DNA from 2 places in the Micromonospora sp. CA-263727 genome. Region 1 is predicted to be linked to the other one. Evidence: predicted binding sites of a transcription regulator. Region 1 holds the regulator's gene; the other holds the start of a gene.
The links. Region 1 encodes HspR, which represses chaperone genes until heat shock. Its sites were predicted from a motif close to TTGAGTNNNNNNNACTCAA; they were not measured.
Positions count from the first base shown of each region.

Region 2: the regulator HspR is predicted to act here: its motif matches at 7,060-7,078, upstream of lon (endopeptidase La).

Region 1 covers NZ_CP192031.1:186,977-202,607, forward strand. Annotated here, with positions in the region: gene ACQPYA_RS00855 (hypothetical protein) at 1-573, opposite strand, end outside; gene ACQPYA_RS00860 (hypothetical protein) at 683-1,447, opposite strand; gene ACQPYA_RS00865 (hypothetical protein) at 1,638-2,012, opposite strand; gene clpB (ATP-dependent chaperone ClpB) at 2,158-4,749, opposite strand; gene ACQPYA_RS00875 (hypothetical protein) at 4,877-6,004, opposite strand; gene ACQPYA_RS00880 (cation:proton antiporter regulatory subunit) at 6,036-6,536, shown strand; gene ACQPYA_RS00885 (cation:proton antiporter) at 6,544-7,755, shown strand; gene ACQPYA_RS00890 (hypothetical protein) at 7,925-8,353, shown strand; gene ACQPYA_RS00895 (hypothetical protein) at 8,472-8,690, opposite strand; gene ACQPYA_RS00900 (heat shock protein transcriptional repressor HspR) at 8,819-9,247, opposite strand; gene dnaJ (molecular chaperone DnaJ) at 9,276-10,454, opposite strand; gene grpE (nucleotide exchange factor GrpE) at 10,540-11,316, opposite strand; gene dnaK (molecular chaperone DnaK) at 11,363-13,255, opposite strand; gene ACQPYA_RS00920 (ABC transporter) at 13,477-15,321, shown strand; gene ACQPYA_RS00925 (GTPase) at 15,368-15,631, shown strand, end outside.
Region 2 covers NZ_CP192031.1:4,732,849-4,748,479, forward strand. Annotated here, with positions in the region: gene ACQPYA_RS20615 (response regulator) at 1-469, opposite strand, end outside; gene ACQPYA_RS20620 (sensor histidine kinase) at 466-1,626, opposite strand; gene ACQPYA_RS20625 (hypothetical protein) at 1,889-2,692, shown strand; gene ACQPYA_RS20630 (DEAD/DEAH box helicase) at 2,797-4,503, shown strand; gene lon (endopeptidase La) at 4,700-7,036, opposite strand; gene ACQPYA_RS20640 (histone-like nucleoid-structuring protein Lsr2) at 7,310-7,657, shown strand; gene ACQPYA_RS20645 (hypothetical protein) at 7,825-9,114, opposite strand; gene ACQPYA_RS20650 (hypothetical protein) at 9,435-10,292, opposite strand; gene ACQPYA_RS20655 (helical backbone metal receptor) at 10,501-11,214, shown strand; gene ACQPYA_RS20660 (hypothetical protein) at 11,451-12,023, shown strand; gene ACQPYA_RS20665 (FKBP-type peptidyl-prolyl cis-trans isomerase) at 12,365-12,745, shown strand; gene ACQPYA_RS20670 (STAS domain-containing protein) at 12,882-13,232, opposite strand; gene ACQPYA_RS20675 (Ig-like domain-containing protein) at 13,539-14,774, opposite strand; gene ACQPYA_RS20680 (dihydrolipoamide acetyltransferase family protein) at 15,074-15,631, opposite strand, start outside.

The sequences.
Region 1 (15,631 bases):
CGGGGCTGCCGGGCGGCGACGGAACCAGGCGCTGGCCGCAGGCAACGCCAGCAGCACGGCTACCACAAGGTAACCGAGCACCTGACCGACCGAAAGGGTCACGGTGAGCGGGATCCACCAGGATGGTTGGGCGTCCGCGATCCGGTCGACCAGTTCGGCGGCGGCTCGATCGTCGCCGAAGTCCAGGGGCGTGGCGCGCTGGATGATCAAGGTCACCACGCCGCAGCAGCCGAGGAACATGCCCAGCCCGGCGACCACCCAGGTGGCCACCCGGGCACCCCGCCGGCCGGCGGCCAGGCCGAGCGCCAGGCCGGCGAGGAGCAGCCCGGCGAGCACGCTCAGCACCGCCGCCAGCAGCACCGAGCCGCGCAGCAGGTTGACCGCCGCGTCGACCTGGCCGGCGTCGGCCGAGGTGCCGGCGGCCGCCGCGCGGAACCGGCTGACGGTGCCGCCGACGGTGGTCAGGCCGGCCACGGCGTACCCGAGCGCGCCGAGCGTCATCACCGCCAGCACCGCCACGGCCAGCACGACCACGGCCGGCCGGCGGGCCGGTGCCTGTTCGGGGTACGACACGACGAGTCCCTCCGGTAGGCCTTTGGGATGCAACCTACTCGGAGGGACCCATCACAGTCTCCAAGAGCGACCGCCAGCCCTCCTGCCGGTCGCGCTGACTCAGGGACGGTCAGCTGGGGCGATCAGCGGGCGGCGGCTGCTCGCCGGGCTGCTCCGGGCCGCCGGCCGGTGGGTGCTGCCCGCCCGGCCCATCGGGCTGGCCGAGCGCGGGCGGTTGACCGGGTGCTCCCGGGTAGCCAGCCCCGGTCGGCTGCTGCGGGGCGGCCGGGTACCCGGGGACTGGCGGATATCCGGGTGCCGGCGGATATCCGGGTGCCGGCGGATAGCCGGGCTGGCTCGGGTAGCTGGCCCCGGGCATCGGCGGCTCCCACTGCGGGGCCGGCTTGCGGAAGAACTCGTTGGCCTTCGGCAGCGCCAGCAGGATCAACGCCACCAGCACCGAGATCAGGCTGATCGCGCTGAGCAGGGTGGTGACCGGCGTGGTCCAGGAGGGCAGCGCCTCCTCCAACCGACGCTGGACCTCGTCGGCGCTCGGCAAGTCGCCACTGGTGTCCGGGGTGCCGAGGTTGCCGGCCAGGTTGCCGACCAGGCCGAACCCGCTACAGCAGAAGAGGATGCCGCCGACAATCCAGGTGGCGATCCGCGAGCCGTTCTTGCCCCGCAGGTTCAGCAGGCCCAGGCCGAACAGCGCGAAGGCCGCCACCAGCAGGAAGATTGCGGTGCCGATGCTGACGACGACCACAAGGTCGGCGGCGCCCTCCATCCCGTTGGCCCCGGTTCCCCGGTAGGCGTCCTCCATGACGTCACGGACGGTGCCGATGGTGGACAGCGAGATGATCACGCTGATCAGCTGGCAGATCGCGAACAACAACAACAGGTAAGTGGATATCGTCACCACGCTCGGCCGCGACCGGACCGGGGTGCTCTGAGGATCGACCATCTTTCTCCTTCCCGGGAACGCGCTTCACCGTATCGGCAACGGGCCATCCCGGCACGCCACGGCGTTACCCGGCCGCGTCACCGGTGGCGGCGCGCCGATCGGGCGGAGCCGACCAGCGGATGGGTCACGCTCCGGCGAGCCGCTCCGCGGCGTACTCGCCGACCGTGGTCTGCCCCAGAACGCAGCCGGTGGCGGTGTGCAGCTCCGCCGGATCCCCGCGCAGCGCGATCCAGGCCGCCCGACCGGCCGCCGGGTCGAGCTGCCCCAGCAGGGTCGCGGCGTACACCCGGCCCGCCGGTGCGCCGGTCGCGAGCAGCCGGTCGAGCTGGTCGCGTACCTTCTCGGGGTGGTCGGCCACGACCGCCGCGACCCGCTGGTACGCCTCGGTCTCCGGCAGCAGCGACCCCACGATCCCCACGCCGCCGAACGCGACCCTGCCCGCGGCGGCGAGTTCCGAGACGGCCGCCGTCAACTCCGAGTCCTTCTCGCTCCCGAACATGCCTTCCATCCTCGCCCCGCGGGCGTGGATCCGCCCACCAGAGCAGAAGTCGCCGCCGGTCCGACGGGCCGAGCCCGGGTGCGGTGCGGGAACCCACGTCGCGGGTTCCCGCACCGGCGGGCTGGGTAGCAGCGGCGGGCTGTGGTCAGGCGGCCGTGACCGCCAAGCCGTCCTTGCCGTCGGCGAGGTCGACCCGGACCGTGTCGCCGTCCCGGATCTGGCCGGCGAGCAGGGCCCTGGCGAGCTGGTCGCCGATCGCGGACTGGACCAGCCGGCGCAGCGGACGGGCACCGTAGATCGGGTCGTATCCGTGCTCGGCGAGCCAGGTCCGCGCGGCGTCGGTGATGTCCAACGACAACCGGCGGTCGGCGAGACGATGGCGCATCCGCGCCAGCTGGATGTCCACGATGGCCCGCAGGTCATCGCCCTGGAGGGCGGCGAAGACCACGATGTCGTCGAGCCGGTTGAGGAACTCCGGCTTGAAGTGGGCCCGGACCACCGCGAGGACGCCCTCCCGGCGCTGCTCCTCGGCCAGCGTCAGATCGCTGATCACCGCGGAACCGAGGTTCGAGGTGAGAATCAGAATCGCGTTGCGGAAGTCGACCGTACGGCCCTGGCCATCGGTGAGCCGGCCGTCGTCGAGCACCTGGAGCAGGACGTCGAAGACATCCGGGTGGGCCTTCTCCACCTCGTCCAGCAGGATCACCGAGTACGGCCGGCGGCGCACCGCCTCGGTGAGCTGGCCGCCCTCCTCGTACCCGACATAGCCGGGCGGGGCACCGACCAGCCGGGCCACGGAGTGCTTCTCGCCGTACTCGCTCATGTCGATGCGGACCATGGCCCGCTCGTCGTCGAAGAGGAACCCGGCGAGCGCCTTGGCCAGCTCGGTCTTGCCGACACCGGTCGGGCCGAGGAAGAGGAAACTGCCGGTCGGGCGGTCCGGGTCGGCGACGCCGGCCCGCGCCCGGCGTACCGCGTCGGAGACCGCGCCGACCGCCTCGGCCTGGCCGACCACGCGCTCGCCCAGCGACTCCTCCATCCGGAGCAGCTTGGCGGTCTCGCCCTCCAGCAACCGGCCGGCGGGGATGCCGGTCCAGGAGGCGACGACGGCGGCGATGTCGTCCGCGCCGACCTCCTCCTTCAGCATCGCGCCGGCGGCATGGAGCCGGGCCAGTTCCTCCTCGGCCCTCGCCAGGTCGGCCTTGAGGGCGGGGATGCGGCCGTAGCGCAGCTCGGCGGCGCGCTCCAGCTCACCGTCGCGCTCGGCCCGCTCGGCCTCGCCGCCGAGCCGCTCCAGCTCCTCCTTGGCGGTGGAGAGCTTGCTGATGTGGCTCTTCTCCAGCTGCCAGCGCTCGGAGAGCGCGGTGAGCTGCTCGCGCTTGTCGGCCAGCTCCTTGCGGAGCCGTTCAAGACGCTCGGCGGAGGCCGGGTCCGGCTCCTTGGCCAGCGCCATCTCCTCGATCTCCAGCCGGCGTACCGCCCGCTCGATCTCGTCCACCTCGACCGGCCGGGAGTCGATCTCCATCCGGAGCCGGGACGCGGACTCGTCGACCAGGTCGATCGCCTTGTCCGGCAGGAACCGGTCGGTGATGTAGCGGTCGGAGAGGGCGGCGGCGGCGACCAGGGCGGCGTCGGTGATGCGTACGCCGTGGTGCACCTCGTAGCGTTCCTTGAGGCCGCGGAGGATGCCGATGGTGTCCTCGACGGTGGGCTCGCCGACCAGCACCGGCTGGAAGCGCCGCTCCAGGGCCGGGTCCTTCTCGATGTGCTCGCGGTACTCGTCCAGCGTGGTCGCCCCGACCATGCGCAGCTCACCACGGGCCAGCATCGGCTTGAGCATGTTGCCGGCGTCCATCGAGCCCTCGCCCTTGCCCGCGCCGACCACGGTGTGCAGCTCGTCGAGGAAGGTGATGACCTGCCCGTCCGAGTTCTTGATCTCCTCCAGGACGGACTTGAGCCGCTCCTCGAACTGACCCCGGTACGACGCACCGGCGACCATCGCGCCGAGGTCGAGCGAGACCAGCTTCTTGTCGCGCAGCGACTCGGGCACGTCACCGGCGACGATCCGCTGGGCCAGGCCCTCGACGATGGCGGTCTTGCCGACGCCCGGCTCGCCGATCAGCACCGGGTTGTTCTTGGTACGCCGGGACAGCACCTGGATCACCCGGCGGATCTCGGAGTCCCGGCCGATCACCGGGTCGATCTTGCCCTCCCGGGCGCTCGCGGTGAGGTCGACGCCGTACTTGGCCAGCGCCTGGTAGGTCTGCTCCGGGTCGGCGGTGGTGACCCGGCGGTCCCCGCCCCGAACGGTCGGGAACGCGGCGACCAGGTTCTCCTCGGTGGCTCCGGCGGCCTTCAGCGCCCCGGAGACAGCGCCGCCGACCCGGGCCAGCCCGGCCAGCAGGTGTTCGGTGGAGGTGTACTCGTCCCCGAGCGGCCGGGCGATCTGCTCGGCGGCCCCGATGGCGTTGACGAACTCGCGGGCCAGGGTCGGCTCCGCGATGCTGGAACCACGGGCCGCGGGCAGCGCGTCGACAGCCCGCTGGGCGGCCCGGCGCAGCTCGGCGGGGTCGGCCCCGACTGCGCGCAGCAGGCCGGCCGCGGTCGAGCCCTCGGTGTCCAACAGCGACAGCAGCAGGTGCCACGGCTCCACGGTGGCGTGCCCGCGCTGGTTCGCCAGGGCGACGGCACCGGTGATGGTCTCGCGGCTCTTGGTGGTGAAGCGTTCGGTGTTCATGGGCTCCCCTGGATCGGTGTGTCCACTGATACCGACAGAACCAGAGTTGAGCCTATTCCACTCAACTCGCAGGCTGTGATCTACACCACTCCAATCCCGCCCTGAGAGCTGGATTACGGTCGCGGGGTCAGTCCGTGCCGAGGGTTACCGCTGTCCAGGTGCGGTCGGCGAAGATGCCGGTGCCGAGCAGGACGGCGTCCGGGGTGACCGCGACGAGGGTGCCGTCGGGCAGCAGCCGCAGGTGGTGCCCGACGGTGAGCGGCCAGGGCAGGTCGACGTACCGACCCTCGGTGATCGCGCCCGCGCCCCGGGGGCCGACCACCGCCGCAATCCCGCCGCCGAGCGGGACCACCTGCCCCGACTCCGGGTGCCCCTGGGTCGACTCCAGATGCCACTTCCGGGCCGTGAAGCGCCACAGCGCCGGGAAGCCCGTACGGTCGGGTCGCTCGCCGATCAGCCAGAGATCGCCGGCTACTGCCGCCAGCCGGAGCCGGCCCACCTCGCCCTCGGGCGCGGGAACCGGGGTCCGCTGCCAGCTCCGCCCTTCGTCCCAGGAGATCGCGGCGTGGAGTCGGCCGTCCTCACTCGCTCCCGCCGCCACCACCAGCCCGCGGTACTCGGTGCCGTCTCCGGACACCGTCTTGCCGTCGGTCTGCGCGACCGTGTTCAGCGCGGGCATCGGTGGCTGGGCGGGCACCGGCCGCAGGGCGCTGCCATCCCACAGGCCGACCCTTCCCGAGTCTCCGATGAGCTGGATCCGCCCCTGGGCCGCCTGCCACTGCGGGGGCGGGGTCTCGCCCGGGCTGTGCTGGAAATTGTGGCCGCCGTCGGTGGACGTCCACCAGCCGTACGGCTCGGCCCTCAGGGCCAGTATTCCGGGAACGGTGTAGAGCTGATGGTTGTCGGCGACCGGCTTCGGGTGGCGCAGCCGCCGCCAGGACCGGCCGCCGTCCGGAGTCGCGAACAGCAGGGCCTGGCAGTCGGGGCCGGGTGGCTGGCCGTCGCAGGCAGCGAAGAGGGCGTATCCCTGATCGGCGTCGACGAACTCGACGTGCGGCTGGTCGTACCGCTCGGGGACAGCGAGCCGGGTGTGGCGGATCTCCCCGACGGACTCCGGGAACGGCCTTGTTCCGGTCGGGGAGGGGCTCGGCGGCGTCGGCGCGGGCGGGGGCCGGCGAACGTCCCCGATGGAGCAGCCGGCCAGGACTGCTACCAGCGCAGACAGGACCAGAGGGCGGGTTCGGAGCACAAACATTCCGCCTCCGTCGCGAGAGTAGCCTGAGCCCGTGCGAGTACGTGTCGAACAGACTGCCCTACCGGGGATCGGCGTGCGTCACGACATGGTGACGGAGTCCGGCCGCCGGCTCGGCGTGGTCTCCCACCGCAACGGTCGCCGCGACCTGGTCCTGTACGACCCCGACGACCCGGACGGCTGCGCAGCGGACATTCCGCTCACCGACGACGAGGCCGAGGCGCTCGCCGACATCCTGGGCGCGTCACTGATCCTCGGGCAGCTCTCCGGGGTGCGCGAGCAGGCCGCCGGGCTGCTCACCGAGCAGATAGCGATCCCGGCCTCCTCCGTCTACGTCAATCGGCCACTGGGCGACGCGAAGGTCCGCTCCCGTACCGGTGCCTCGATCGTGGCCGTCCTGCGCCGCGGCGAGGTGATCGTCTCGCCGGTGCCGACCTTCCGCTTCGAGGCGGGCGACGTGGTGGTCGTCGTCGGCAACCGGCAGGGCCTGGACGGAGTGGGCGCGATCTTCGCCGACAACGACCTCACCGGCTGAGCCCCGGATGCACGACTTCACCAGCCTGCTCATCGAGGTCGGCGCGCTGCTTTTCCTGCTCGGGTTGCTCGGCCGGCTCGGCCGGCGGGTCGGGCTCTCCCCGATCCCGTTGTACCTGCTCGCGGGGCTGGCCTTCGGCCACGGCGGCATCCTGGAGCTGAGCGCCAGTGAGGAGTTCTTCGCCATCGGCGCCGAGATCGGCGTGATCCTGCTGCTGGTGATGCTCGGTCTCGAATACTCGGCCGACGAGCTGGTCGGCAACCTGCGGTCGGCCGCGCCGGCCGGGCTGATCGACGCGGTGCTCAACGCGCTGCCGGGCGCGGCGTTCGCCCTGCTGCTCGGCTGGGGCTGGGTGGCCGCGGTGGTGCTCGGCGGGATCACCTGGATCTCGTCCTCCGGCGTGATCGCCAAGATCCTGGCCGACCTGGGCCGGCTCGGTAACCGGGAGACCCCGGTGATCCTCTCGGTGCTCGTGGTCGAGGACCTGGCGATGGCGTTCTACCTGCCGCTGGCCACCGCGCTGCTGGCCGGCGTCGGTTTGGTCCAGGGCGGCATCGCTCTCGGGATCGCCGTGCTGACGGTGGTCACGGTGCTGGTGGTCGCGCTCCGGTACGGAAATCTGATCTCCAAGGCGATGTCCGCCGACAACGCCGAGGCGCTGCTGCTCGGGGTGCTCGGCCTGACCCTGCTGGTGGCCGGGGTCGCGGCGCAGCTCCAGGTGTCGGCGGCGGTCGGCGCGTTCCTGGTCGGCATCGCGCTCTCCGGTCCGGTGGCGCACCACGCCGCCGAGTTGCTGACCCCGCTGCGCGACCTCTTCGCCGCCGTCTTCTTCGTCTTCTTCGGGCTGGCCACCGACCCCCGCCACATCCCGCCGGTGCTGCTGCCCGCGCTGCTGCTGGCGCTGATCACCATGACCACCAAGACGCTGACCGGCTACCTGGCGGCGCGACGGGTCGGCATCGCCGAGCCGGGCCGATGGCGGGCGGGGTTGGCGCTGGTGCCCCGGGGCGAATTCTCCATCGTCATTGCCGGGCTCGCGGTGAGCGCCGGCAGCGTCGAGCCGAAACTGGCGGCGCTCGCCGCGACGTACGTGCTGATCACGGTCGTCACCGGTCCGATACTGGCCCGGCTGCCGGATTTCGCCTGGTTCAAGCGGTGGCTGCGGGCGCGGGCGGCGGCGCAGCGGACCCGGACCACCCCGACCGCGGACCGGGCGTGACGGTAGACGGCCGGGTCGACCGTCCGGACGCCCCGGCTCTGCCAACAGTTGCGGAATTGCTTCCTGTAGGGGCTACCCATACTCACCGGTACCGCGTTAACGTGTCGCCCCAGCAGCCAGGGTTCGCGGCGGGCCGACGCCCCTGCGGGCGCGAACGGAAGGTTGGCCGGTGAGCGTGCAGGAGTCAACGTTCCACGGCTTTGCCAACCCCGTCGACCCAAGCCCGGCGGAGTTGCGAGCGTGGGCGTACCACCCGGATTCGGTCCCGTTGACCTCCATGCCGCCGGACTGGGACCTGCTCGTCTCCGGCGACCGGCTGGTGATGACACTGTTCGATCTGGCCATGGACGCGCACTGCCCGGCCCGCCGGTTCGCCCTGCACTGCCTCTACATCTACGCCGCGGACGGGATCCGGACGAACTTCCGGGCCCATCCGAAGCGGCGCTTCCGCAAGCTGGTCGACCAGGCCGAGCGGAACGGCGACGAGATGATGCGCGTCTGGGCCCACAACAGCCGGATGCTGCTGACCCGGCCGAACCTGTTCGTCTACCGCGAGTGGTGCGAGGGCGGGCTGGTCCGGGAGGGCCGGCGGCTCTGAGGCTCTTCGGGACGGCCCGCACGTCCCACGACGGCGAACGGGCCCGGCCCCCCGCGCGGCCACGACGGCGAACGGGCCGGGACCCCCCGTGGCTCCCGGCCCGCACGTCGACGGGTCGTCAGTGTGCCGATCCGCCCCGCTCCCGGCGGTGCCGTGCGGAACGTGCCTGGCCGGCGCCGTGGCCACCCTGAGTCCCCTGACCGCTGAACCGGCCGCTCTTGACCTGGTCGGAGAAGCGTCCCTTGACGATCCGGTCGAACCGCATGCGGACGTCCTCGGCCAAGCGGTCGAGCCGATGCTCCGCCGATTCGGCCACCTTCTTCGCCGCTTCCGTCATGGCTCCCCCCGCCAGATCGGAGTCCGGATTGAGATGGTTGGACCTGATTAACGAGGTTAACGGAGCCAGCCCGACTCCCGCTCGGGTTTGCCGAAGTACGGCAGAGACGGGCAGAGCGCCACCGGCGGTCAGCTGCGACGGGGACGCCACACCACCAGTGCGGTGGAGGTCTGGCTGGTCGGGACCAGGTCGCGGCCGGGGAAGCGGGCCAGCGACTCCAGCTCGGCCATCCGGCGGTACGCGGCCTCCAGCTCGGCCTCCAACTGGGCGACCCGCTGCTGGGCCTGCTCCAGCAGCTGTTCCAGCCCGATGATCCGTTTGATCCCGGCGAGGTTGACCCCGTCGTCCTGGCTGAGCCGCTGCACCTCGCGCAGCAGCACCACGTCCCGGACGCTGTACCGGCGCCCGCCGCCGGCCGCCCGGCCCGCCTGCACGAGGCCGAGCCGGTCGTACTGGCGCAGCGTCTGCGGGTGCATCCCCGCCATCCGCGCCGCAACCGAGATCATCAGCACTTTGGCCTCGTAGGCAGGGTCATCCGAGCCGACGAACCCGTTCATCCTGCTCACCTCCGCAGCACTTCACCGATCAACCGAACCGACGCACCCGCGCGTCGAGATGTTCCCGTGCCGCCGGCGGGGTCTGCGCGGCGAACGTCTCCAGGGCGGCCCGAGCCGCGTCGGAGACCCCCGCTGGCACCACCACGTCGAGCGTGACCAGCAGGTCGCCGACCTGACCGTCGCGGCGGCTCACCCCCTTGCCCCGGGCCCGCAGGATCCGCCCGCTCGGCGTGCCCGGTGGCACTCGCAGGGTCACCGCTCCGTCGAGGGTCGGCACCCGCAGGTCGATGCCGAGGACCGCCTCCGCGAACGTGATCGGAACGGTCAGCGTGAGGTCGTCACCGGCGCGTCCGAAGAGTTCGTCCGGCCGGACCTTCACGTGTACGAACAGGTCGCCCGCCGGGCCGCCGCGCTCGCCCGGCTCGCCCCGGCCGGCCAGTCGGATCCGCTGGCCGTCGGCGACCCCGGCGGGAAAGCGGACGTTGAGCGTACGGGTCTTGGTCACCCCGCCGGTGCCCTGGCACTCCGGGCACTTCTCGTCCACCACCGTGCCGACACCCTGGCAGTTGCGGCACGGCTCGGAGAAGCTGAACGCACCCTGGTTGCGGGTGGTCACCCCGGCACCGTGGCAGACCGGGCAGGTCCGCGGCTGGGTGCCCGGCTTGGCGCCGTTGCCGTGGCAGGTGTCGCAGACGCCGGGGGCCCGCAACGTGAGCGGCAGGGTCACTCCCCGGACGGCGTCGTGGAAGTCGAGCACCACCTCGGTCTCGACATCGCGGCCCCGCGCCGGGCCGGGCGCGCCGCCGCCACCCGCGCCGCCCGAGAAGATCGAGCTGAACAGGTCGGAGATGCCGCCACCGGCGAACCGGTTACCGCCCGGCGACGCGCCGCCGAACAGGTCGGAGACGTCGAACGGCATGCCGCCGCCCGGCTGGCCCGGTTGACGCGCGCCACGCCGGAACGCGCCCGAGCCGAACAGCGAACGCATCTCGTCGTACTCGCGGCGCTTGGTGTCGTCGCCGAGCACCGCGTACGCCTCGGAGACCGCCTTGAAACGCTCCTCGGCCTGCGTGTCGCCGGGGTTGTGGTCCGGGTGCGACTCACGGGCCAGCTTTCGGTACGCCTTCTTGATCTCGTCAGCGGAAGCGGTCTTCGTCACGCCCAGGACCCGGTAGTAGTCCTTCTCGATCCAGTCCTTGGAACTCACCCGTGCACCTCCTCCCCACCTGCGGGCCCGGGCCGTCCCGCCCGCCAGGTCTCGGCGGGCGGGACGGCCCGGTCACCGTCGCGCACTATTCCGGGTCGGCGACCGCGACCATCGCGGGTCGCAGCAGCCGATCACCAATCTGGTAGCCCCGACGCATCACCTGTACGCAGCTTGGCTCGGTGACGTCGGCCGAGGTCTGGTGGGCCACCGCCTCGTGCAGGGTCGGGTCGAACGGGTCGCCCTGCTCACCGAACGCGGTCAACCCGAACTTGCCCAGCGCGGTGGTCAGCTGCTCGGCCACCGAGCCGAACGGGCCGACCAGGTCGCCGTGTTCCCGGGCCCGGTCCAGGTCGTCAAGGATCGGCAGCAGCGCGGCGAGCACCGCACCGGTCGCCTGCTCGGTGACCAGGCCACGGTCACGCTCGACCCGCTTGCGGTAGTTGGCGTACTCGGCCGAGACCCGCTGGAGGTCCCGGGTGCGCTCCTCCAGGTCGGCGCGGAGCGCCGCCAGCTCGGCACCGAGCCCGTCAGAGGCCGCCGCCTCGTCCGGCTCGGCCGCCGCGTGCTTCCCGACCGGCTGGGCGGGCGAGTCCACCACCGGCGGGCCGTCCGTGGACGGCTCGCTCAGCGCGGTGGTCTCGACCTCCATCGCGTCGACCACCACCTCGGCGTCCTCGACCAGGCCCTCGGCTGGGGCGTCCGAACCGGCGTCGGCAGCCGCACCGTCCGGCTCTTGGGTCTGGCTGATCTTGCGGTTGTTGCGGATGACGACCCGCGGCGCGTCGGCGGACGGCTCGGCGGCCGAGCCACCCGACGCCGACCCGCGCCGACCCGCGCCGGCGGCTCGGGGCTTCTCGGTCATACGGCTACCTCATCCCTCTGCCGGTGAGCTCGGGCCGCGAGGACAGTCACTTCTTGTCCTCGTCCACGATCTCCGCGTCGACCACGTCGTCCGCGCCGGGCCGCGCGCCGCCGGCCTGCGCGCCGCCGGTCGCGTCGGCGCCGGCGGCACCAGCCGCGCCGCCGGCGCTGGCACCGGCCGCACCGCCCGGCTGGGCCTGCTCGGCCTGCTGGGCGTAGAGCAGCGAGCCCGCCTCCTGCGAGACCTGCGCCAGCCGCTCGTGCGCCGACTTGATCTTATCGATGTCGCTGCCACCGAGGGCGCCACGCAGCTCGCCGAGGGCCTCGTTGAGCTTCTCGCGGTTCTCGGCGGGCAGCTTGTCGCCGTTCTCGGCGAGGAACTTCTCGGTCTGCCACTGGAGCGCCTCGGCCACGTTGCGGCTCTCGGCCTCGTCGCGGCGGCGCTTGTCCTCCTCCGCGTGCTCCTCGGCGTCCCGGCGCATCCGCTCGATGTCATCCTTCGGCAGCGAGGAGCCGCCGGTGATGGTCATCTTCTGCTCCTTGCCGGTGCCCAGGTCCTTGGCGTGCACGTTGACGATGCCGTTGGCGTCGATGTCGAAGGTGACCTCGATCTGCGGCACGCCGCGCGGGGCCGGCGGGAGGCCGGTCAGCTCGAAGGTGCCGAGCTTCTTGTTGTACGCGGCGATCTCGCGCTCGCCCTGGAAGACCTGGATCAGCACCGACGGCTGGTTGTCGTCGGCGGTGGTGAACACCTCGGAGCGCTTGGTCGGGATGGTGGTGTTGCGCTCGATCAGCTTGGTGAAGATGCCACCCTTGGTCTCGATGCCCAGGCTCAGCGGAGTCACGTCGAGCAGCAGGACGTCCTTGACCTCGCCCTTGAGCACGCCGGCCTGGAGGGCGGCGCCGACGGCGACGACCTCGTCCGGGTTGACACCCTTGTTGGGCTCCCGGCCGGTGAGCTGCTTGACCAGTTCGGTGACGGCCGGCATCCGGGTCGAGCCACCGACCAGGATCACGTGCTCGACGTCGGCGACCTTGATCCCGGCGTCCTTGACCGCCTGCTCGAACGGGCCCTTGCAGCGGTCCAGCAGGTCCTGCGTCATCCGCTGGAACTCGGCCCGGCTGAGCGTCACGTCCAGGTGCAGCGGGCCGGCGGAGCCGGCGGTGATGTACGGCAGGTTGATGTTGCTGGTGGTGGCGGCGGACAGCTCGATCTTGGCCTTCTCGGCGGCCTCCTTGAGCCGCTGCATCGCCATCTTGTCCTGCGACAGGTCGATGCCGTGCTCGCCACGGAAGGTCTTCACCAGGTGGTCGATGATCCGCTGGTCCCAGTCGTCACCGCCGAGCAGGTTGTCACCGCTGGTCGACTTGACCTCGATGACGCCCTCGGCCAGCTCCAGCAGCGACACGTCGAAGGTGCCGCCACCGAGGTCGAAGACCAGGACGGTCTGCTCCTTGGAGCCCTTGTCCAGCCCGTAGGCCAGGGCCGCCGCGGTCGGCTCGTTGACGATCCGCAGCACGTTGAAGCCGGCGATCTCACCGGCCTCCTTGGTGGCCTGACGCTGGCCGTCGTTGAAGTAGGCCGGGACGGTGATCACCGCGTCGGTGATCTGCTCGCCCAGGTACGCCTCGGCGTCCCGCTTGAGCTTCATCAGCGTACGGGCCGAGATCTCCTGCGGGGTGTACTTCTTGCCGTCGATGTCGACGGACCAGCTGGTGCCGATCTCCCGCTTGACCGAACGGATCGTCCGGTCCGGGTTCGTCACCGCCTGGCGCTTGGCCACCTCGCCGACGAGCACCTCGCCGTTGCGGGCGAACGCGACGATCGACGGGGTCGTCCGCGAGCCCTCGGCGTTGGCGATGACCGTGGGCTCACCGCCCTCCAGGACGCTGACGCAGGAGTTCGTCGTGCCGAGGTCGATACCGACCGCACGTGCCATCTTCGCTTCCTCGCTTCGTAACGTTGAGCAGGTGACGGGCCCTCCCGCCATCCTGGCCGGCGGGCGCCGCCCGCAGCGACCCCACCTCAAGTTGAGTGAACTTGACTCAATAGTGCCACGCGCCCGGAAATCGTCAAGTCGAGGTTGAGTCGGATAGGCGCAACTCAGTGCACCGTACCGACTGGTTGTCTTACCTTGTGTCGGTCGGGCACGCTTTAGCGGTGACGACGAACGGCGATTCCGCCTCACTCTCCGGCGCGCCCGCCGTCGCAGCCCGCACCGGCTTCACCGACGGTGGGGAGGACCGGCCCGCGGCCACCGGGGACGACACCCTGCCCGACGCCCTGACCGGCCTGCGGGCCGCGATCATGGCGGTCCGATTCCCGCTGGCCCTGCCCTCGGCGGAGCCGGCCGGGCGGATCCGCACCGCCCTCGCCGACCAGCTCGACGACTACCTGTTGCCCCGGCTCGCCCGGCTCGACGCGCCGCTGCTCGTGGTGGTCGGCGGGTCCACCGGCGCGGGCAAGTCGACCCTGGTCAACAGCCTGGTGCAGGCCCGGGTCAGCGCCGCCGGGGTGCTGCGGCCGACCACCCGATCCCCGGTCCTGGTCTGCAATCCGGCCGACTCGCCCTGGTTCCGCCGGGGCGAGTTGCTGCCCGGGTTGACCCGCACCAACCAGCCCAGCACGGATCCGCGCACCCTGCACCTGGTGACCGCCCCGGCGCTCGCCCCGGGGCTGGCCTTCCTGGACGCCCCCGACATCGACTCGGTGGTCGACGCCAATCGGGCGCTGGCCAGCCAGTTGCTCGCCGCAGCCGACCTCTGGCTCTTCGTCACCACCGCGGCGCGGTACGCCGACGCCGTCCCCTGGGAGCTGCTGCACGGCGCACGGGCCCGGGGCGCGGTAATCGCCCTGGTGCTCGACCGGGTGCCGGCCGAGGCCACCGACGAGGTCACCGCCCACCTCGCCGAGATGCTCGCCGAGCAGGGTCTCGGCTCGGCACCGCTGTTCGTGCTGCCGGAGACCTGGGTCGACGGGCAGGGTCTGCTGCCCGGACGGGTCACCGCGCCCCTGGCGGACTGGTTCGCCCGGCTCGCCGCCGACGCCGACGCCCGCGCGGCGGTGGTCCGGCAGACCCTGGGCGGTGTGCTGGCCACCCTGGAACCGGCGATGGAGAGCCTGGCCGAGGCCACCGACGAGCAGGTCGCCGCGGCCGACACGCTGGACGAGCGGGTACTCGCCGCGTACCGGGCCGCGAACCACACCGTCCGCCAGGGGCTGCGCGACGGCCGGCTGCTCCGTGGCGAGGTGCTCGCCCGCTGGCAGGAGTTCATCGGCACCAGCGAGTTCTTCCGCACCCTGGAGGCGCGGATCGGCCGGCTGCGCGACCGGGTGGTGGCCACCTTCAGCCGGCGCCCGGCGCCGGCCGTCGAACTGACCGACGCGATCGAGTCCCAACTGGTGACCCTGCTGCGGGGCGTCGCCGCGGAGGCGGCCGACCACGCGTACACCGGCTGGAAGGCCCATCCCGCCGGAGCCGCACTGCTCGAACCGGGTCTCGCCCAGCACTCGCCCGACCTGCCTGAACGCGCCGAGCGGCTGGTCCGGGACTGGCAGCGCGGCGTGCTGGAACTGGTCCGCGCCGAGGGCGCGGACCGGCGCTTCGTGGCCCGCACGGCGGCCTACGCGGTGAACGCCACCGGGCTGGCCGTGATGATCGCGGTTTTCGCCTCCACCGCCTTCATCCCGACCGGGCTGGAGGTCGCCACCGGGGCCGGCACCACCGTCGCCGGGCAGGCGGTGCTCCAGGCCATCTTCGGCGACCAGGCCGTGCGTACGCTGGCCGACAAGGCCCGGGAAGACCTGCTGGAACGGGTGCGGGCGCTGCTCGACGCCGAGGCCGGCCGTTACCTCGCCCGGACCGGCCAGGCGCGGCCGGCGGCCCGGACCTCGGCGGCGCTGCGCCAGGCGGCCGAACGGGTGGAGGCGGCCCGGCTGCACAGCGGATTCGCCGTTGCCGCTGACGCGCTCAGCGTCGCGGCCGACGAGGGGCGGCACACGTGAGTGAGCGGAGCGAGCGAACCCTGCGGCTCAGCAGCGAGGCGGCGGCGTGACCGGCATCGGCGAACGGCTCCGGGAGGCGTTCCGGGCCGACGGACGGGTGGACGCCGACCAGTTGGACGCCCGGCTGGAGGCGGTGTACCGCTTCCTCGGCATCGTCGACGGCCACCTGCCGGACACCCCGCTGGGCCCGGCGCGCACCCTGATCGAACGGGCCGGCACCCGGCTCTCGTTGTCCCGCGACCACACCGTCGTGGCGCTCGCCGGCACCACCGGCAGCGGCAAGTCGAGCCTGTTCAACGCGATGGCCCGG
Region 2 (15,631 bases), 2.6 Mb from region 1:
GCCGTAGCGTCTCCAGCTCACGCGGGGTCAGCGGGCACGGTGGGATGGTGAGCGCGTCGGCCGCGAGCGCCGGGTCGACGTACCGGCCGCCGGCCTGCACCCGGCGGATCACGTCGGCGAGCGCCCCGCCCGGGGCACCCTTGGGCAGGTAGCCGCGGGCCCCGGCGCCCAGGGCGCGGGCCAGGTGCGCGGGGTGCGCCTGGCCGGTGAGGATGACCACCGCGCAGCCCGGCAGCGCCCGGGACAGCTCGGCGGCGACGGCGAAACCGTCCCGCCGGGGCATGGCCAGGTCGATCACCGCCACATCGGGCCGGTGGGCGAGGGCGGCGGCCACCGCGTCATCCCCGTCGGCCGCCTGCGCGACGACCGCCAGGTCCTCCTCAAGGTCCAGCAGCGCGGCGAGGGCGGTACGGATCAACTCCTCGTCGTCGGCGAGCAGGACGCGGATCCTGGGGCGCTCGGTGGTCATGTGGCGGTCGGTACGGTCGCCTCGACGATGAACACCCCGTCGGCGCGGCTGGTGCGCAACTGCCCGCCGGTCGTGGCCAGCCGGTCGGCGAGACCGCGCAGGCCGTGGCTGTGCTGGTCCGGCACCGCCGTGGCGGTCACCCCGTCGTTGGTCACGGTCATCCGCACCACGTCCTCCTCCTGGGCGATCTCGATCCGGCACCAGCCGGCCCGGCTGTGCCGCAACACGTTGGTGCCGGCCTCGCGGAGCACGGCCGCCAGCTGGGTCGCCGCCTCCGGCGGCAGCTCGCCGGCCGGTGGCACGAGCGTGCACCGTACCCCGGACGAGCGGAGCACCTCTCCCACCGCGGTGAGCTGATCGGCAAGGTCGACCTGCCGGTAGCCGTGCACGGTGCGGCGCAGCTCGGTCAGCGCGGTGGCCGCGAGGCGCTGCGCCTCGGCCGCCTCCCGGCCGGCCCGGGCCGGGTCGTCGGGGGCGAGCCGGGCGGCCAGTTCGGCCTTGAGCGCGATGACGGTCAGGTGGTGTCCGAGCAGATCGTGCACGTCCCCGGCGAAGCGCAGCCGCTCCTGCGCGGCGGCCAACCGGGCCTGGGCCGCCCGTCCCTGCCCGGCCTGGACGAGCAGCCGCCAGAACCACACCTGGAACCCGTTGACCGCGGCGATACCGGGGCCGACGGTGCCGGTGATCAGCAGCGCCCGGCCGACTGACGCACCGGTCGCTTCGGCCACCGTGCCGGCGACCGCGAGGGCGGCGACCGTCGCCGGCAGCACCGCCCGGAACGGCGCCAGCAACGGGACCCCGCCGACCACGGCCACGCCGAGCCAGGCCCAGGTCGGCCAGGCGCCGACGGCGACCGGCGCGACGAGCGGCACGCCGAGCACCGCCACGGCGGCGTACCCGAACCGCAGCCGCCGACGGAGCGAATCGGAGCATCCGGGCGTCACCGCGGTACCCAGGGCCACCGCCAGCACCAGTGCGAACGCGACGATGCCGACCGCCCCCGAGGCCACCCGCCACGCGTCGGGTTCCCGGCTCAACCCGACCGCGGGCAGGAGCAGGGTGGCGACCATGCCGGAGGTGAGCGAGACCAGGGTCGCCGCGCGGGCGCGGGACAGGGTCCGTCCGCCGCCCGGCACCACCACCGCGTCCGCCGCCACGGTGGTCAGGGTAGAGCCCGCCGCCGTACCGGTGGACCCACCGCGTTGCCCGGTCCGACCGGGCGGAACACCCGGCGAACCGGTGACACCGCGCGGATGGTTCCCGCTCCCGCCGGCCACGACGCTCGGTGACATGACAGAGCTGACCCCGACCGTCCCAGCTACGAAGCCTCCCGCCACGACGCCTCCCGTCACGACGGCCCGCGTCACGACGACTCCCGCCAGGACGGCCTCCGGGCGGCGGGCCGGGCCGGGGCGCCGCGTGTGGCTCCGGCCGCTGGCCCGGCACCTGCTGGAGATGGGGCTGGCCATGGTGGCCGGCATGCTGCTGCTCGGGCCGGCGCGCGCCAGCCTGGGCGCGGCGTTCGACCTGGCGCCGGCGACACCCGGCCTCGGGGCGTTGCTGATGGCCACCGACATGAGTATCGGCATGGCGGTGTGGATGGGGTACCGCGGGCACTCACGCGTGGCGACCGGCGAGATGGTCCTGGCCATGTACGCGCCGGTCCTGCTGCTGCTCGTGCCGTACCGGGCCGGGCTGCTCGACGCGGACGCCCTGCTGGCCGGCGCGCACCTGCTGATCGCGCCGGCGATGGTGGCGGCGGTGCTGCGGCGCCGGGCCGAGTACGCCCGACACCCGACCGCCCGGCCCGCCCCGCGACACCCGCTGGCCCGGGTGCTGGCGCAGCGCTGGCCCGCCGGGCTGGCGCTGCTGATGACCGCCGACAACTGGACCTCCCCCGTCCCGCTGGCCGCCCACACGCTGCTGGTTCTGCCCGTCGGGTATCTGGTCATCGGCACCGTCCGGCGGCAGTGGGGCGTACCGGGGAATCTCCGGCTTCAGCTCGGCGGCCTGGCCGGATGGTCGGGGCTGGCCCTGCTCGCCGTGCTCCTCGGCGGTAGCGCCGGGCAGTGGCTGGTGGCGGTCGGCTGGCTGGGCCACGCGGGGTGGGACCTCCTCCACCACCGCACCCGGCGGGTGGTGCCACGCGGCTACGCAGAGTGGTGCGCTGTGATCGACGCCGTACTCGGGATCACCATCATGTTGGCCCTGGTCACCGGCTGACATCCGCCTTCTCGCGGGGTCGGCCGGCACGGGGCGGCGGGCCCCGGATGCACGTTCCGGTGGTCGCCGCAGCGGGCCGGTGGGGGTGATGAAAGGCTTGACCCATGAGTTCCACGCCCGTACCCCCCGACCCGTCCACCGACCAGCCCGCCTTCGCGGACCTCGGCCTGCGGCCCGAACTGCTCGCCGCGCTCGCCGCGCTCGGCTACGAGGAGCCCACGCCGATCCAGCGGGAGGCGATCCCTCCGCTGCTGACCGGCCGGGACCTGCTCGGGCAGGCGGCGACGGGCACGGGCAAGACGGCCGCGTTCGCCCTGCCGCTGTTGCAACGGATGCCGGACGACCGGCCGGGCGGCGACCCCCACGCCCTGGTGCTGGTCCCGACCCGAGAACTCGCGGTGCAGGTCTCCGAGGCGTTCCACCGCTACGGCAAGGACCTCGGCGCCCGGGTGCTGCCGATCTACGGCGGGCAGCCGATCGGCCGCCAGCTACGGGCGCTGGACGCCGGCGTGGACGTCGTGGTGGCCACCCCCGGACGGGCGCTGGACCACATCGCCCGGGGCACGCTCCGGCTGGGCGGCCTGGCCACGGTGGTGCTCGACGAGGCCGACGAGATGCTCGACATGGGCTTCGCCGAGGACATCGAGGCGATCCTGGAGCACGCCCCCGAGCAGCGGCAGACCGTGCTCTTCTCGGCCACCATGCCGTCGCGCATCGAGGGCATGGCCCGGGCGCACCTGACCGATCCGGTACGCATCCTGATCGCCCGGGAGCAGCCGGTGGCCGGCGAGGCCCCCCGGGTGCGGCAGAGCGCGTACCTGGTGGCGCGGGCGCACAAGCCGGCGGCGCTGGGCCGGGTGCTGGACGTCGAGTCGCCCACCGCGGCGATCGTGTTCTGCCGGAGCCGGGAGGAGGTCGACCGGCTCACCGAGACGATGAACGGTCGCGGCTACCGGGCCGAGGCGCTGCACGGCGGGATGAGCCAGGAACAGCGCGACCGGGTGATGGGGCGGCTGCGCGCCGGCACCGCCGACCTGCTGGTCGCCACCGACGTCGCAGCGCGCGGGCTGGACGTCGAGCAGCTCAGCCACGTGGTCAACTACGACGTTCCGTCGGCCCCGGAGTCGTACGTGCACCGCATCGGCCGGGTGGGCCGGGCCGGCCGGGAGGGCGTGGCGATCACCCTGGCCGAGCCCCGGGAGCACCGGATGCTCAAGACCATCGAGCGGGTCACCGGCCAGCGGATCATGATCGACAAGATCCCCACCGTGGCCGACCTGCGTACCCGCCGGCTGGAGCTGACGCAGGCCGCGCTGCGGGAGAGCCTGCTGGAGGACGACCTGGAGCCGTTCCGGGTGATCGTCGAGACGCTCAGCGACGAGTTCGACCTGATGGAGGTGGCGCTCGCGGCGGTAAAGCTGTCCCACGAGGCGACCCTGCCCGGCTCCGACGAGGCCGAAGAGGAGATCCCCCAGGTCTCGGTCCGCACGCCCCGCGAGGGCCGGGAGGGCCGGCCGGGTTACGAGGCCCGGGGCGAGCGTCGACCGGCGCGTCCCCGCAGCAGCGGCACCACTCAGGTCTTCATCGGTCTCGGCCGACGCGCCGGGGTACGCCCGCAGGACCTGGTGGGCGCTATCACCGGCGAGACCCGGATCGGTGGACGGGACATCGGCTCGATCGAGATCGCCGACCGGTTCTCCCTGGTCGAGGTGCCGATCGCCGTCGCCGACGAGGTGATCGCCGGGCTGCGCAACAGCACCATCAAGGGCCGCAAGGCCACCGTGCGCCGCGACCGCGACGACCGCGGCTAACCCCTGCTGAGGTGTAAGGAGGGGGCCCCTGTTAACGCCTGGTGTATAGAAGGGAACCCCTCTCACCGGCACCATGCCCAGAATGCGGCAACTGACGCCCACCGTTGCCAGGCGGCGCCAGTTGCCGGATGGATCTTGTTAAAAGGGGGCCCCTGCTATACACCAGGCGTTAACAGGGGCCCCCTCCTTACACCCCCTAAGCGGCGGTGAGGGTGTTGTCGGTTAGGGACGCGGGGTCGATCTCGGCCGGGCGTAGGGCCAGGGCGAGCACGTCGGCGACGTCGGCCAGGGTGTGCACGGTCAGCGCCTCGCGTACCTCGGTGGGCAGGTCGTCGAGGTCCGGCTCGTTGCGGGCCGGGATGATCACCTCGGTCAGGCCGGCCCGGTGCGCGGCGAGCAGCTTCTGCTTCACCCCGCCGATGGGCAGCACCCGGCCGGAGAGGGTCACCTCGCCGGTCATCCCGAACTCGGGACGTACCGCCCGGCCGCTGGCCAGCGACGCCAGCGCGGTGACCATGGTGATGCCGGCGCTCGGGCCGTCCTTGGGCACCGCGCCCGCCGGGACGTGCAGGTGGATCCGCCGCCCGGCCAGGGCGTTCGGGTCCAGGCCGAGCCGGCGGCCGTTGGCGCGCAGGTAGGAGAGGGCGATGTGCGCCGACTCCTTCATCACGTCACCGAGCTGACCGGTCAGGGTCAGTCCCGGCTCGCCGTCCATGCTGGTCGCCTCGATGAAGAGCACGTCGCCGCCGGCACCGGTGACCGCCAGCCCGGTGGCCACGCCCGGCACCGCGGTCCGCTCCGCCGACTCCGGCGTGTGCTTGGGCCGGCCGAGGTAGCGGACCAGGTTCTCCGCGCCGACCCGGACCGGCGTCGGGTCGTCGGTGAGGGCCACCGCGACCTTCCGCATGACCTTCGCCAGGGCCCGTTCCAGCTGCCGTACGCCGGCCTCCCGGGTGTACTCCCCCGCGATCCGGCCCAGCGCCGCGGAGTCGACGTCGACCTCGTCGGCGGTCAGCCCGGCCCGCTCCCGCTGCCGGGGCAGCAGGTGGTCCCGGGCGATGGCCACCTTCTCGTCCTCGGTGTAGCCGTCCAGGGTGACCAGTTCCATCCGGTCCAGCAGCGGGCCGGGGACGGCCTCCACCACGTTGGCGGTGGAGAGGAAGAGCACGTCGGAGAGATCGAGGTCGACCTCCAGGTAGTGGTCCCGGAAGGTGTGGTTCTGGGCCGGGTCGAGCACCTCCAGCAGGGCGGCGGCCGGGTCGCCCGCGTACCCCACGGAGAGCTTGTCGACCTCGTCGAGCAGCACCACCGGGTTCATCGAACCCGCCTCGCGCAGCGCCCGGACGATCCGGCCGGGCAGCGCGCCGACGTAGGTGCGGCGGTGACCCCGGATCTCGGCCTCGTCGCGGATGCCGCCGAGGGAGACCCGGACGAACTTGCGGCCGAGCGCCCGGGCGACGGACTCGCCGAGGCTGGTCTTGCCGACGCCGGGCGGGCCGGCCAGGGCCAGCACCGCGCCGGAGCCGCGCCCGCCGACGACACCGAGGTTGCGCTCGGCCCGCCGGTTGCGCACCGCCAGGTACTCCAGGATGCGGTCCTTCACGTCGGCCAGGCCGGCGTGGTCGGCGTCGAGCACGGCCCGCGCCGCGGCCAGGTCGGTGTTGTCCTCGGTACGCGTGCTCCACGGCATCTCCAGCACCGTGTCGAGCCAGGTACGGATCCAGCCCGCCTCCGGGGAGGCGTCACTGGCCCGCTCCAGCTTGCCGACCTCGCGCAGCGCCGCCTCGCGTACCTTCTCGGGCAGCTCGGCGGCCTCGACGCGGGCCCGGTAGTCGGCGGAGCCGTCCGGGGCGTCCTCGCCGAGTTCCTTGCGGATCGCGGCGAGCTGCTGGCGCAGCAGGAACTCCCGCTGCGACTTCTCCAGCCCCTCGCGTACCTCGGAGTTGATCTGCTCGGTGACCTCCTGCTCGGCGAGGTGGTCCTTCACCCAGCCGACGAGCAGTTCCAGCCGGGCGGTGACGTCCGGCGCGGCGAGCAGCTCGGTCTTCTGCGCCAGGCTGAGCCACGGCGCGTAGCCGGCCGAGTCGGCCAGCTCGGAGAGGTCGGTCATCCGCTCCACCGCGTCGCCGACCTGCCACGCGCCGCGCTGCTGGAGCACGGAGGTCACCAGGGCGCGGTATTCGCGGCCGAGTTCCCGGGCCCTGCCGGCCGGGGCGGGTTCGTCGATCTCGGTCGCCTCGACCCAGAGCGCCGCGCCGGGTCCGGGCACACCGGAGCCGATGCGGGCACGTCCGAGGCCGCGGATCACGGCCGCCGGCTCGCCGCTGGGCAGCCGGCCGACCTTCTCGATGGTGGCGATCGCCCCGACGGAGCCGTACTCGCCGTCCAGGCGGGGCACAGCGAGCAGCTTGCGGTCGCCGGTGGCCCGGGCCGCGTCGACCGCGGCCTGGGTGCTCGGGTCGAGGGTCACCGGGATGACCATGCCGGGCAGCAGCACGGCGTCGGTCAGTGGAAGTACCGGAAGAGTTGCCATCGAACACCTGCCATCGCATTGAGTTGAGCGTGTTTGACTCAAGTCGCGGCAGAGCACCGTTGTTCCGTGGTGTGACCCAGGACACGAAGCGACCCGCGACCGAGGGGCGGACAGCCCGACCGACCGCACGACATCTGCCGGCAACGCTGCGGAATCGGGATTTCGACGCCACGCAAAACGCGAGCCGACGAAAGGCGTGGCTTTTGTTGCGCAATTGCCGGGCGATGAGTCAAACTTTGACCACACCCCGCCAGACACAGGGAGTAATCGACGATGGCGAAAAAAGTAATCACGGTGCTGACCGATGACCTCGACGGCGGAAAGGCCGACCGGACGGTCGAGTTCAGCCTGGATGGCGTCGCCTACACCATCGACGTCTCCGACGAGAACGCGGGCGTCCTGCGCAAGGCGCTGGATCCGTTTATCAATGCTGGTCGGCGACTCGGCCGCGGCGCCGCCGAGACTGCTCGCGGCCCTCGCCGCGCCGTCGGTTCGACCGCTCCGGGAATGAACCGCGAGCAGAACCGCGCCATCCGGGAATGGGCGGTCAGCAACGGCTACAAGATTTCCGAGCGGGGTCGCATCCCGGTCGAGGTGGTCGAGGCGTACAAGAACCGCTGAACAGCGGCAGCGCGGATCCGGCCCCCGGATTGGTCACGTCACGAAGTCGAATGGGCACCCGGTGGAACGCCCCCGCCCCGAGCGACGCGTCCGCGAACCTGCCGCGGGCCGTCCGGAACACTTTCCGGACGGCCCGCGTTTTGCCGCGTCAGTTCAGTTGACCTGCGTCAGTTGACCTGGATCCGCACCGCGTCGAAGGCCGGGGTCTGGTTGGCCCGCTCCGACATCGGGATGCGGTGCGAGCCGTCACCGGCCCAGACCGCGCACTGCGCGGTGCCCGAATCCGGCAGACCCGGAATCTGGATGACCACGCTGTCCGGCTGGCTACCGCCGCCGCCGTCCTCGGTGGCGACGAAGAAGGCGGGCACCGGTTCCGGCGCGGGTGCCTCGTTCGTGTTGTTCAGCATCCGGCAAGCGGTGTGGAAGTGGCCCCGGGTCAGGCCCTCGCCGTTGAGCAGCGAGCTCTCCAGGTAGTAGCCACCCTGCCCGGCCGGGAGGAAGCGGTCCCGGACCAGGTTGCGGGTGCTGACCCGAATGGCGAAGCCCTGGTTGCGGTCGACCTGCTGCGGGAACTCGGTGATCAGCAGCGACGGGTTGTTGGCCGCGGAGCCGACCTCGCCGAAGGCGGTGCTGATGCAGCGGTTGCCGTTCTGGAACCCGTCGTGCGGCTGCAACTGGCTGTTGTTGCAGTTGTTGGCCAGCACGTCGAGGCCGTTGTTGCCGCCCCCGTTGTTGCCGCCGTTGTTGCCCCCGCCGTTGTTACCGCCGTTGTTGCCGCCGCCGTTGTTTCCACCGTTGTTGCCACCGCCGTTGTTGCCGCCGTTGGTGTTGTCGACCGGCTGGACCTGGCAGGTGGCGAGGTTGGCGAGACCGCGCGGCCGTGGGCCGAAGCGGTCGATGGCGATGGTGATCCGGTCGAGGGTGGCCCGGCGCTTGCTGGCCAGCGGGTCGAGGATCGCGCTGCGGATGAACGCCTGGCCCCGGTTGCCCTCGGCGGCGAGTCGCCGGTCGGCCTCGGTGATCTGGGTCTGTAGCGCGTTCAGGTTGCGGTCCACCTCGGCGCGGGCCCGGTCGGGCACCTGGGGCAGCCGGCTGACCACATCCGGGCAGGCCACGGCCAGCGAGCCGGTGGTCGCACCGCCGGTGCCGGCGCGGGTCTCCTGGCACTCCTCCACGGTCTGCTGACCGTCACCCCAGTGGTTGGTCACCCAGCGACCGTTCTGCCAGGTGCGGGTGGTGGTGGCGCCACGGGCGTTCGGCGCGGTCGCACCCGGGCTGGGCTCCACGCAGGTGGCCGCCACCGGCCGGGTCTGGTTGTTCTGCCGTCGGTCACCGGCCGACGAGATCTGAGTCACGGCGACGACGCCGCCGAAGACAGCGAGCGTGGCGCCAACGGCCAGAAGTCGCTTGGTCCGCGCGCTACCGGATGGTCGGCGCGACCGGGTTGACCTGCGCATCGAATTGCTCTCCTTCTCGATCCGGTACCTGATTCGTGACTCGACGGACCGAACGGAATCGTGGTGGCACGTTCGACGGGGACCGTCCGAACGCGCCGATGGCACGTCGACGAACGACGATGCCCTTTCCGCACCGTCTCCCGCGCCTGCCGGTGCGGGTTGGCGAGATCCTGTCCATTCCCGGTGAGGTACGGACCCTCCTCGACGGAGGTTCAAAGGAGAGATGACTTTTTTTCCGACGACCTCGATCCGGGGCGACAGGAAACAGAACGACGTCAAAACACCACCGGCGGTGACCGCCGGCCGTGCGCCGTCGCCGGTCAGACCTCGCAGAGATGGTCGTAGGCGAAACCGTCCACGAGTTCGTCGCGGCGGTCCCGCAGCCGCCGGATGCCGTCGAGCAGATCCGCGCGAGGCACCAGCGCCGGCGCGCCGGCCTCCAGGGTCCGCAGCCGGTCGCCGATGGCCAGCGCGGCCAGGTCCTCGGCGAGCCGGGCCGGATCAACCCCGCAGGAGAGCCGGTACGGGTGCAGCGACACCCGCTCCACCAGGCTCTCGCCGGGACGCACCTCGACCCAGCTCCACCCCTCGGCGGCCCCCTCCGCCCAGCGCACGTGCAGCCCGCGCAGGATCGGGTCCGCCAACCGTCCTGCCACGTACGCCTCGAACGTCTCGGCCCGGGCGAGCGCGCCGAGGTCGTTCACCGCGCCGGTCCGCCCGTCGGGCAGCCGGCCCGCGATGTCACGGAACCCGACCGCCGGCTCCTCCGGCCCGGCGGCACCGTCGGCGTACCGGCGGGCCTCGATGACGTACCCGACGATCTGCGCGCCGTGTTCGGCGGCGCGCAATGTGGCCGAGGTGACCCGCAGCACCGGCAGGCCGACGGCGGCGGTGACCGCCGCCATCATGCGCTCGGCCCGGCGGGCGGCGGCGTCGGGCGACGGCGACCGGAACTCGACGGCGAACCTCGGCCGGCCGGTGTCCTCCGCGCAGACCACCAGGTCCAGGAGCATGCGGCTGGCGGTGTTCCACTGGTGCCCGGTGACGCCGGGCGGGCGGCGTCGGGCCACTTCCCCCAGGCGCAGCCCGGGATGCACCCGCTGCCCGGCCCGGACCAGCATTGGATCCCGGCCGCCGGCCGGGACCGTCGACAGCCAGGAGTCGTCGCCACCGGTCATCGTCGTATCCACCCATCCTGCCGTCGACCGACCGAGTCTAGGATGGCGATCACGCCGCCGGCTCCCCCGGTAGGGCATCCGCTCCAGCGCCTCCGGTCGTCACCGGGGTCGCCGTGGTCGCCGCCCGCCACCGGGGGCCGCCACGGCCGCCGCCGGGCTTCCCGGGCGGCGGGCCCGGCCGGACGGCCCGGACCGAGGAGGTGGACGGGTGCGCGTGGTGTCGCTGGTGCCCTCGCTGACCGAGGCGGTGGCGGCGACCCTGCCCGGGCTGCTGGTCGGGGCCACCGACTGGTGCACCCACCCGGCCGACCTTGACGTGCCACGGGTGGGCGGCAGCAAGTATCCCGACCTGGACCGGATCCGCGCGCTCCGGCCCGACCTGGTCCTGCTCAACATCGAGGAGAACCGGCGCGAGGACGCCACCGCGCTGGCCGCCGCGGGCGTACCGATCCGGGTGACCTACCCGCGCACGGTGGACGGCGCGCTGACCGAGCTGGCCGACCTGCTCCGCGATCTGGGCGCGCCGGCGGAGCCCGACTGGCTGGCCGCGGCCCGGCGGGCCTGGGCCGGGCTGCCGCCGACCCCGGTCGCCCGGCGGGCGGTGGTGCCGGTCTGGCGACGCCCCTGGGTGGTGCTCGGCGCCGACACCTTCGCCGGGGACGTGCTGCGCCGCCTTGGGGTGTCCAACATCTACGCCGACCAGCCGGAACGCTATCCCCGGCCGAGCCTGGAACAGCTACGCGCCGACGCACCGGAGTTGGTCGTGCTGCCGGACGAGCCGTACCGGTTCACCCGCGACGACGGGCCGGAGGCGTTTCCCGGCACTCCCTGTGCCCTGCTGTCCGGACGGCACCTGACCTGGTACGGCCCGTCACTGGCCGAGGCTCCCTCGGTGCTGGCCGCCCAACTCGCCACCGGCTGACCGTCCCCTGCGCCCTCCCACGACCGCCGCACCTACGCACGGCTGCCGTGACCGGTGCCAGTCGGGCGTGCCGCCCAGGTCTGGTGGCCCCGGTCGGATGGTCCCGGTCCGGGTGGTCCCGGTCGACAGGGGTCCAAGGTCCCGCCGTGGCCCGCCCGGTGGCCCTGCCGACGCCACGTCCCACGGGCGTCCAATGAAGGTGCCACCGGGACAGCGGTGCGAAGCAAAGAAGGGACGTGGACACGATGACCGCGATGATCGAGCGGAACACCGTCGCCATCAACACCCCGGGGGCCGCGATCGACCGCAAGCAGCCCATCCGGGAGCGGGCCACCCGCTACCTGCTCGCCGGGCTGCGCCTGGCGCTGGGCTGGATCTTCCTCTGGGCCTTCCTGGACAAGGTGTTCGGCCTGGGGTTCGCCACCGAGGCGAAGAACGCCTGGCTCAACGGGGGCAGCCCGACCAAGGGCTTCCTCACCTTCGGCGCCGCCGGTCCGTTCCAGGGGTTCTACAACGGCATCGCCGGCGCCGCCTGGGCCGACTGGTTGTTCATGATCGGGCTGGCGGCCATCGGTACCGCGCTGATGCTCGGCATCGGGGTCCGCGTCGCCGCCGCGGCCGGTGGCCTGCTGCTGGTGCTGATGTGGACGGCCGCCCTGCCCCCCACGAACAACCCCTTCATGGACGACCACCTGATCTACGCCGGGGTGCTGGCCCTGCTCGCGGTGACCAACGCCGGTGACACCTGGGGCGCGGGCCGCGCCTGGGCACGGCTGCCGATCGTCAAGCGGTTCGGCTGGCTCCGCTGACCGACCTACCCACCTCCCCCCCTCGCGGCGGGCGTCACCACCGGTGACGCCCGCCGCACTCGATGGCCCGCACCGCGACGCTCCCGCCACCTTCGACTCCGCCGCAGACGGCCCCGCCCGCGACGGCAGGTCGCCCCCGGCGACGGAGGCGGCTGGTGGGCACGTTCGTTGCTGCTGTGACCGCAAGAGACGTACCCACGGGGCGGATGATGGTTCGGAGACCGGCGCGTACGGGGGCAGCCCGCCCACGGTGGGCGCTCTCTTCACGTGGCGGTCGCCGCTCTTGACGTAGCATCCGGCAGGATTGTGCTGACCGAAGCCGACGTCACAGGAGAATCCGCATGAATCAGGCAGCGAGCAAGCCCGAGATCGGTCCGATCGAGGGCGCCCCGCCGGCCGACCTCGTGATCGAGGACATCGCCGTGGGCGAAGGCCCCGAGGCGCAGCCCGGCCAGGTGGCCCGCGTCCACTACGTCGGGGTCTCGCACTCCACCGGCGCCGAGTTCGACGCCTCCTGGAACCGGGGCGACGCGTTCGAGTTTCCGCTCGGTGGCGGGCGGGTCATCGCCGGCTGGGACCAGGGCGTGGTGGGGATGCGGGTCGGGGGCCGGCGCAAGCTGACCATCCCGCCGCACCTGGGCTACGGCAGCCGGGGCGCCGGTGGGGTCATCAAGCCCAACGAGACCCTGGTCTTCGTGGTCGACCTGCTCGGTCTCCGCTGACCTGTGCGTCCGGCGCCGGCCCCCGTGCCCGGCGCCGGACGCCTCGCCGGCAACGTACGCCACGCCACCTGCGCCGGTGTCGGCCTCGCTGTCGCCGCGGGTGCAGGGCGACGCCGGCGGCCTGCGTGCCGGTGTCTCAGACCGCCGCGAGCACCCGCTCGGGAGCCGGGCCGACGACCGGGATGACCCGGCGCAGGCCGGTGGCGCGCAGCACCCGCTCCACCACCGGTGGTGGGTCGAGCAGCACCAGCTCGCCGCCCTGGGCCCGGACCCAGAGTCGCGCCGCGACCAGCGTGCGGACCCCGGCAGCGGAGAGCACCCGGACATCGGAGAGATCGACCCGCAGCTCCGGCCGGGCCGGCGCTGCCCAGAGAGCGGCGCGGAACGCGGCGACGGTGGCGATGTCGATCACGCCGACCGCGCGAACACACACCGCACCGTCGGAGACGATGGTCTCGACGTGGAACCGCTCCTCGCGCTCTCGCATGAGAAGAACCTATCCGCCGCCACCGACACTTCCACCCTGCCGAGAGGTGGTTCCGGGTAAGCCCAGGGCAGGACCCGCAGGTCCCCCGCATCCACCCTAAGGAGGATCCCCCGCTCCGGGACTGCCGGCACGTCCTCGCCGGCAGGCGCAGGCAGACCGGCGCCATGGCAGGCGCCGGCAGACCCGACCACGGCAGCCCCGCGACCGGCGCCACGGCGGGCGCCGCGAAACCGACCTGCCGCAGGCGCCACCGAACCGAGAGCCGGGCCGGTCGATGTCGGACCGGCCCGGCTGCTACGTGCCCGGTCAGCCGCCGCTGGCGGAGGGCGCCGGCTCCGGCGAGCCGCCGGCCACCGCGCCCGGATCCGGCGACTGGGTCGGTGTCGGCTTCAGCCCGGGCGGTACCGGCAGCGCGCTGCCCTTGGCGAACTCGTCCCAGCTGACGTTCCAGGCCGTCCAGCCGTTGCCCTCGTTGAGCTCGACCTCGGTGCCCTTGACGGTGACCAGGTCGCCGACCTGGGTGACGCCCATCAGCCAGTCGGCGTTGGCCGCGGAGAGGTTGGTGCAGCCGTGCGAGACGTTGGCGTATCCCTGATCCCCCTCCGACCAGGGCGCGCCGTGGATGAACTCACCGCCCCAGGTGAGCCGCTGCGCGTCCTCGACGTCGACCACGTACGGGTCGGCCGAACCCGTCGTGTCGAACGTGGTGAAGTCGTGCTTCTCCATGATCACCATCTTGCCGCTGGAGGTCGGCGTGCTCGGCTTGCCGAGGCTGACCGGCAGTTTCTTCAGCAGCTTGCCGTCCTGGATCACCGACATCTGCTTGGTCGCGTTGTCGATCTCCAACTCGACCTGCCGGCCGATCTTCGAGGTGGCCCGCCGGTCGGCGTCGCCCACCTGCTCCTTGCCGATGGGCAGCCCCTCCAGCGCCGAACGGACGCTGATCGTCGTGCCCGGACGCCAGAAATCGGGCGCCCGGTAATAGACCTGGCTACCGTCGGACACCCAGGACCAGGTGCCCGGCTGCGGCGGATCCGTCTTCACGAACAACCGGCGCTGCACATCCGCCCTGGCCTCTTTCGGAATTGGCGGGTCGAAGGCGACGGTTACCGGCATGGCCGTGCCGTACGTCCGATTACCGGCGAAATACATCGTGCTGGTGATGGCCGGTTTCGACGATTTCGGCTGGGTCGTGAAGGTTGTCTTGCGGGTGGTGGTGCGCCCCTTGTCGCCGGTCGCGGTCACCTCCGCGGTGTACGTGCGCTTCGGCTGCAACACCTTGTTCGGCACCCAGCCGGAGCCGTCCTCGCGGGGCTCCGCCTCGACCGTGGCACCCTTGTCGTCGGTGATCCGCACGGCGGTGACCCGCCCGTTCTTGACGACAGTGCCGATCTCGGCGCTGATCGGCACGTCACTCACGCCCTCGGCGGGCGTCACCGCCAACTCCGGGGCGGCCCGCCCCTCGCTGGCCTGCTTGCGATCGCTGGTACACGCCCCCAGCGCCAGCGGCGCCGCTGCCACGGTCACCGCCAACAGCGCCATTCGCCCCCGCAAACCCATGATGAGTCCCCCCGTTTATTGCTCCGCCTTCCGCCATATTCTCTCCGGCGCGGCACCGACGTTTTAGCAATTTCCGAAAGAGCGCAGACATTTCGGCAGAGACGTTTCCGCATAATCGCACCGCGACGAGCGACAAATGCCTCGCAGCGCGGTCGCGGGCGGGCTGCGATCGGTCGTCCCGGCGCGCGCCCGTTCACGGCCGATGTCGCCGCCGGCACGAAAGCGTGCCCGGCGTCCGGTCTGAGCGACTGGACGCCGGGCGCGGGGATCGTTCCCGCGGATCAGACGGCGGCGATCAGCAGCGCCGGCTGCTCCACACAGTCGGCGACGTGTCGCAGGAAGCCGCCGGCCACGCCGCCGTCGCAGACCCGGTGGTCGAAGGTGAGGCTGAGCTGCGTCACCTTGCGCACCGCGAGCTGTCCGTCGACCACCCACGGCTTGTCCACGATGCGGCCCACGCCGAGCAGCGCCGCCTCGGGGTGGTTGATGATCGGGGTGGAGCCGTCGACGCCGAACACCCCGTAGTTGTTGAGGGTGAAGGTGCCGCCGGTGAGCCGGGCCGGCGGCAGCCCACCGACCCGGGCCGCCGTGGTGGTGGCCGCCAGTTCGGCGGCCAGCTCGGCGGTGGTGAGCCGGTCGGCGTCGCGCAGCACCGGCACGACCAGGCCACGATCGGTCTGGGCGGCGATGCCCAGGTGCACTCCGGCGGACTGGATGATCCGCTGCCCCTCGGTGTCGACCCGGGCGTTGAGCTGCGGGTAGCGGCGCAGCCCGGAGAGGCAGATCCGCGCGAGCAGGGCCAGGATGCTCACCGGCCGGTCCGGGACGGCCGCGTTGAT